Regions from separate parts of the Micromonospora sp. NPDC051925 genome, predicted to be linked through region 1. Evidence: riboswitches for the same ligand, from Rfam matches in the RefSeq annotation. Region 1 holds a riboswitch; the other holds the start of a gene.
What was found. Region 1 has a riboswitch for cobalamin ahead of cobN (cobaltochelatase subunit CobN). Riboswitches for the same ligand answer to the same signal wherever they lie in the genome.
Positions count from the first base shown of each region.

Region 2: another riboswitch for cobalamin. It lies ahead of ACIG87_RS04000 (ribonucleoside-diphosphate reductase subunit alpha); the one in region 1 lies ahead of cobN (cobaltochelatase subunit CobN).

Region 1 covers NZ_JBIUCH010000004.1:147,503-150,906, reverse strand. Annotated here, with positions in the region: gene ACIG87_RS07095 (aldo/keto reductase) at 1-553, shown strand, start outside; gene ACIG87_RS07090 (hypothetical protein) at 755-1,090, shown strand; cobalamin riboswitch at 1,640-1,769, shown strand; gene cobN (cobaltochelatase subunit CobN) at 2,049-3,404, shown strand, end outside.
Region 2 covers NZ_JBIUCH010000002.1:290,424-293,827, forward strand. Annotated here, with positions in the region: gene ACIG87_RS04000 (ribonucleoside-diphosphate reductase subunit alpha) at 1-1,514, opposite strand, end outside; cobalamin riboswitch at 1,635-1,851, opposite strand; gene ACIG87_RS04005 (TetR/AcrR family transcriptional regulator) at 2,095-2,655, opposite strand; gene ACIG87_RS04010 (NADP-dependent oxidoreductase) at 2,759-3,404, shown strand, end outside.

The DNA of each region.
Region 1 (3,404 bases):
GGCCGCACTGCGCGCCCAGGTGGAGGAGAACCTGCGCCGGCTCGGCCGCGACCACCTCGACCTGGTCAACCTGCGGATCGTCAAGCGACCCGTGCCGGACTCCGTGGCGGAACGCTTCGGGGCGCTCGCCGCGCTGCGCGACGCCGGCCTGATCCGGCACCTGGGCCTGTCCAACGTCCGCCTCGACCACCTCGACGAGGCGCAGACCATCGCCCCGGTGGTCTGCGTACAGAACAAGTACGCGCTGGACAACCGGAGTGACCAGGATGCCCTGGTCCGTGAGTGCGGCGTGCGGGGCATCGCCTACGTGCCGTTCTTCGCCCTTGCCGGGGTCAACCGGGAGGGTGGGGCGCGCACCGACCACGCCGCAGCCGTGCACGCCGTCGCCCGCGCCCACGGCGTCACCCCGCAGCAGGTACGCCTCGCCTGGACCCTGCACCAGGGCCCGCACGTGCTGGCCATCCCCGGCACCGGTGATCCGGAGCACGTGGCCGAGAACGTGGCCGCCGCCGCGCTGCGACTCACCCCCGACGACCTGGCTGCTCTCGGCTGAGCCGTCGTCCTCGGCCGAGTAGTCGGCCTCGGCGGTGTTGGCCGCTCTCGGTGGTGTCGCCGCTCTTGGTGGTGTCGCCGCTCGCGCGCGGGGTAGCTGCGGTGGCCTGGGGCGCCCGTTCAGCCAGCTGTCACGGGGCTCGCAGCGCGCTGCCAGGTAGGGGTGCTCCACTGGAGGGACGCCGAGGAGAGGAACGGGCAGATGGGCTGGTTCAACCGGCGGCCCCGGGCCGTCGAGGGCATCCCGACCAAGCTCGACCGGGAGGCCACCCGGGAGGATCTGACCGCGCTGGAGGATTTCGTGGCGGCCCACCGGGGGGTGGAGTTCTACCTCGAACCGGAGACCACCGCCACCGACACCACTGTCGTGGCGATCGCGCACGACGGGGAGTGGATCCGTCGCCGTACCGGCTCACCGCGCACGGCGGCGAAGCTGGCCCACCGGCACGCGGTGCCACTCTACGAGGCGGCGAAGACCGGCTATCCCGAGCGGATGCGGGCCTGGAACCGGTCCCACCCGGAGCGCCGGTCCCGCTGAGTGTCGGGCTGCTGGGCGCCGGTCCTGCTGGGCACCGGTCCTGTTGGGTGCCGGGGTGCTGTCCGGGGCCGGCGGGTCCGATGTCGAGCGGGTTGCCGGTGAAGGTACCCCTGTTGCCGTCCTTTCGAGCTGATGACGTTGACGGATCAGCGTCGCTTGACGTTGACGGATCGGCGTCGTGGGGTCGATGGCCGTCCCGGTGAACCCAACGGTGACGGCCTGAGTCGTTGACGTCATCAGCTCGACAGCGTGCAAGGGAGACATGTGACCCGCCGGGCCGCTGCACCGTCGGCCTCAGGCCGGGCGTGATGCTCCGGCCCGCTGTCGTCGAGCCCCGGGGTTCGACGTGCCGGTTCCGCCCGTCCCCGGCAGCGAGGTCTTCGTCTGCCGCTCGGCCGTGGAACGCCGGGCGTGGTGGCTGCTGCGTGCGAGGGGCGCGACGGCCTCGTACGGCCCCGTCACGCCGGTCGATCAGCTCCGTCCGGTCCGGGTGCCCGCCGTTGACCTCGGGGTGAGGAGTGTGGCAGCATTCGCGGCCTGACGGCAGTGAAGGAAGTCGGTGTGATTCCGACGCGGTCCCGCCACTGTCACCGGGGAGCGATCCCCCCTCGCGAGTCACGACCGTGTGTGTGCGGTTGGAAGACCGGGGGTGAGCGTCGATCCGGAAGCCAGGATACTTCGGCCGTCGGAGAACCCCAGGGCGTGGACACCCGAGGAGGATCCGATGACGCGCAGCGTCTCCACCGCCGCCGATCCGTTGATGGTCGGCTATCCCACCGCCGTGACCGGGCCGTGTCGCCCGATCGGTCGGCGTGCCGCATGCCGCTGACGACCGCCCCGAGCGCCCCCGCCGCCCGGCGCGGGTGAGTCGATACCTCCGTCGCCGCTGAGCGGCGTCCATCCACTCCGCCCGACCAGCCACCACGGTCGACTCGGGTGTCACTCTCCGGAGCTGCACGTGCGCATCCTGCTGTTGTCCACCGCCGACACCGACCTGCTCGCCGCCCGCGCCAGCGCCGCCGACTACCGACTCGCCAACCCCGCCCGGGTCGGTGTGGACGCCGTGCCGGCGCTGCTCGACGGCGTCGACCTGGCTGTCGTACGGCTGCTCGGTGGTCGGCAGACGTGGCCGGACGGCCTCACCGCGGTGCTCGGCTCCGGCGTGCCCACGATCGTGCTCGGCGGTGAGGCGGTGCCCGACGCGGAGCTGATGGCGGTCTCCACGGTGGCCTCCGGGGTGGCCACCGAGGCGCTGTCCTACCTGGTCGAAGGGGGTGCGGAGAATCTGGCCCAGCTGGCTCGGTTCCTGTCCGACACGGTCCTGCTCACCGGCGAGGGCTTCGACCCACCCACCCCCACCCCTGCCTATGGCATCCTCGGCGCCACGCCAACGCCCACGCCAACGCCCCGCCCGAGCGGAGGCACCGGCCCGGTCGAGGGGGCCGAGCCGGTCGAAGGGACCGGGTCGGCTGCGGGGGTCGGGTCGGCTGCGGGGGCCGGGTCGGCGGGTGGGGAAGGTGGTGCCGACGGTCGGCCGACGGTCGGGATCGTGTTCTACCGGGCGCACGCGCTGGCCGGTAACACCGGCTTCGTCGAGACCCTGGCCGATGCGGTCGACGCGGCCGGCGGCAACCCGTTGCCGATCTTCTGCGGCTCGCTGCGCGGCCTCGCCCCCGGCGACGGGCCGCTGGACCTCTTCGCCCGCTGCGACGCCCTCGTCGTCACCGTCCTCGCCGCCGGTGGGACGGTCGCCGCCGACGCCTCCGGCGGGGGTGACGAGGATGCCTGGGACGTCGGCGCGCTCGCCGCCCTGGACGTACCGGTGATCCAGGCGCTCTGCCTGACCAGCACCCGTGCGCAGTGGGCCGGCAGCGACGCCGGGCTGTCCCCCCTGGATGCGGCGATGCAGGTGGCCATCCCCGAGTTCGACGGCCGGATCGTCACCGTGCCGTTCTCGTTCAAACGGATCGACGCCGACGGGCTGTCGGTCTACGCCGCTGATGCCGAACGCGCCGCCCGGGTCGCCGGGATCGCTGTCCGGCAGGCCCGGCTGCGGCATCTGCCCCACGCCGACAAGCGGCTGGCGATCGTGCTCAGCTCCTACCCGACGAAGCACTCCCGGGTCGGCAACGCCGTCGGGCTGGACACCCCCGCCTCGGCGGTACGGCTGCTCGCCGCCCTCGCTGCCGCCGGCTACCACCTCGGCGACGCGCCGCCGCCCACCGACGGGGACGCGCTGATCCACGCGCTGATCGCCGCCGGTGGCCACGACGTCGAGTGGCTCACCCCGGAACAGTTGTCCGCCGCCGAGGCC
Region 2 (3,404 bases), on a different contig from region 1:
GCCGCCTGCTCGGCCGGGTAGTAGTTGATGTCGATCACCCGGTCCAGGAACACCACCGCCGTGCGCACCGTCGCGCGCAGCTTCTCCCAGTCGACGCCGCCCTCGGTGAGGTGCGCGCCGAGGTTGACCGACCCCAGGTTGCACACGGCGGTCTCGGTGTCGCTGTTCACCTCGAGGATCTCGGTGCACAGGTTGGACAGGTGGATCGTGTTGCCCGGCGCACCGGTCTGGTTGGACAGCCGGTTGGCCGGGTCCTTGAACGTCATCCACCCGTTGCCGGTCTGCGCCAGGGTGCGCATCATCCGTCCGTACAGGTCCCGGGCCTTGACCGTGCGGACCGCCTTCTTCTCCGCGATCCGGTAGGCGGCGTCGAACTCCTCCCCGTACAGGTCGGGCAGCTCCGGTGCGTCGGACGGGTCGATCAGCGACCAGTCGGCGTCGGCCTCGACCCGGCGCATGAACTCGTCCGGGATCCAGTTCGCCAGGTTGAGGTTGTGGGTGCGCCGGGCGTCCTCGCCGGTGTTGTCCCGCAGCTCCAGGAACTCCTCGATGTCCGGATGCCACGGCTCCAGGTAGACGCAGGCCGCCCCCTTGCGCCGGCCGCCCTGGTTGACCGCCGCCACGCCGGCGTCGAGGGTCTTCAGGAACGGCACGATCCCGTTCGACCGGCCGTTCGTGCCCCGGATCAACGCGCCCCGGCCGCGCACCCGCGACCAGGAGATGCCGATGCCGCCGGAGAACTTCGACAGCTTCGCCACCTGGTGGTAACGCTCGTAGATCGAGTCCAGCTCATCGCGCGGCGAGTCGACCAGGAAGCACGACGACATCTGGGTGTGCCGGGTGCCGGAGTTGAACAACGTCGGGGAACTCGGCAGGTACGCCAGCGAGGACATCAGCCGGTAGAACCCGATCGCCTCGCCCGGCGTCTCGGACAGCCCGCAGGCCACCCGCAGCAGCCAGTACTGCGGCGTCTCCACCACCAGCCGCGACTCGGGGTGCCGCAGCAGGTAGCGGTCGGCGACCGTACGCAGCCCGAAGTACTCGAACCGCAGGTCACCGGCCGGGTCCACCGCGTCGTCCAGTTTGCGGGCGTTACGGGCCACGAACGCGGCCGTGCCATCCCCGACCAGGCCCAGGCCGTGGGCGTACCGGATGGACTGGCTGAAACTCGCCACCGCCTGCCCGCGGACCTCCTTCTCCACGTACGCGGCCAGCAACCGGGCCGCCAGCCTGGAGTACTGCGGTTCCGCACCGATCAACTCGGCCGCCGTCTGGATCGACAGCTTGTCCAACTCCGCCGTGGTCGCCCCGTCGTAGAGGCCGCTGATCGTCTTCGTGGCGACCCGCAACGGGTCCACCTCGTCCAGGTCGCCGGCCCACCGCTCGACCGCTCTGACGATCTTGTTGACGTCCACCGACTCGGTGTCCCCGTTGCGCTTGCGTACCCGCATCGCCGGCCGGCGGGGCTCCGCCCCGCCGGCACGGGACGAGGGGTTCTCCTGCACGAACGTCATGACCTCTCCTCGCTGTCACCGATGGCCTTCGGACGGCGGGAGAACGCCAACGGGCGCGACGCGACGGCCGGCCCGGCTACTGGCGTCGGTCGTCCCGCGCGACCTCCGACCGCCGCGCGCAGCAGCGCACGGCGCGCTGGCAGGTCTTCGGACTCGCGGGCCTGACCGGGATCACCGGTCGCCTACTGGCCGTCGCTTCCCAGGCCCTGAGGCCCAGTGCGTGATGACGGCGGTCGTTCCCACTTACCGCTGCGGGGCAGTCCCGGATTCACACCGGGTTCCCTGTTGCCTCGACCGCACCACTCGGGACGGTCGAACCAGCTGCGTGAGACACCATATATGGCGACCATGGTGGGCAGGCAACACAAGATGTCGCGTCGGCGTGTCGGATTCGTCTCACCGTTCGCCCCGGGCCGCCGGTGCCGGGCCTGCCGGGCGGCAGCAGCCGGTCGTCGGCACCGCTGCGCTGCGCGGCGCGACCGCGCCCGGGTCCTGCGCCGTCGGAGGTGACCCGGACCTGCCCCCGACCGACCTCGTCGGGTCCAAGGGCCCGGCGCTCCGAGCGGCTGTCGCGATGCGGCTACGAGCGGCGGATGCCGGCGAGGAGGAGATCGGCGAGTCGGTTGATGACGGGAGCCCTGGCCGCCGGCGGCAGCCGCCCCAGTGCGGCGACGGCCAGGAGGCCGGCCCGGACGTCGTCGGCGTCGACGCCGTCGCGGAGCCTGCCTGCGGCCCGTGCGCGGGCGACCAGCACGTTCAACGCCCGGGTGTGTTCCCGGCGTTCTTCCTGGAAGGCGCTGCCCGCACCGCCGGAGCCCAGCAGCGCCTCGTTGAGCGCCTGGTCGTGGATCTGTCGATCGGCGAACGCGAGGACCATGCCGGACAGCGCCCGCCACGGGTCGGGGTCGTCGAGGGCGTGGCGCATCTGCACGCCGCAGGCTTCGACGCGTTCGACGAGGACCGTGGTGACCAGCTCCGCGCGGGTCGGGAAGTGCCGGTAGAGGGTCGCCACACCGATCCCCGCTCGTCGGGCCACCTCCCGCATGGGCACCTCGAGCCCCGCCGTGGCGAACGCCTCCCGGGCTGCCGCCACCACCCGCTCCCGGTTGGATCGGGCATCGGCACGCTGCTTCTGAGGCATCTCGACCGTCATCCCTCTCACTTGGCTCCGTGACGGAACGGCTGCTCCGGTTCCGATCTACGGTACGGGCTACGCCCAGTTCGTCGAGGCAGAGGAGCCGCTGATGTTCGCAGTGCAGTACGACCGGTTCGGCGGTCCGGAGGTGCTTCACCTCGGCACCGCCGAGGCCCCACGGCCAGGAGCCGGCCAACTCCGGGTACGGGTGCGGGCAGCCGGGGTCTCCCCGGTCGATGCCGGTCTCCGGTCGGGTCGTACGCCGATGGGCGTCCGGTTGCCGCTGCCGCACATTCCGGGCGTCGACGCGGCGGGAGTCGTCGACGAGATCGGCGACGGCGTTGCCGGTGTGGCCGTCGGCGACCACGTCTTCGGTGTCCTGGACGTGGCGAAGCTCGGTGGGGGCAGTGCCCAGTTCGCGGTGCTGCCGCTGTGGGCACACAAGCCGGCGACCATGTCGTGGGCGCAGGCGGGTGCGGCGGGCTCCAGCGTCGAGACGGCCACCCGGGCCCTCGACCTGCTGGGGCTGCAACCGGGCATGACGCTCCTGGTCGACGGCGCCGCGGGTGGCGTGGGCAGTGTCGCCGTCCAACTTGCCGCGGCCCGTGGCATCCAGGTCGTCGGCACCGCCCGGGTCGGCAACCACGACTTCCTCCGCCGGCTCGGGGCGACGCCGGTCACGTACGGGCCTGGCCTCGCGGACCGGGTCGACGCTGCGGGGACGGCCCGGGTGGACCGGGCACTGGACGTCGCCG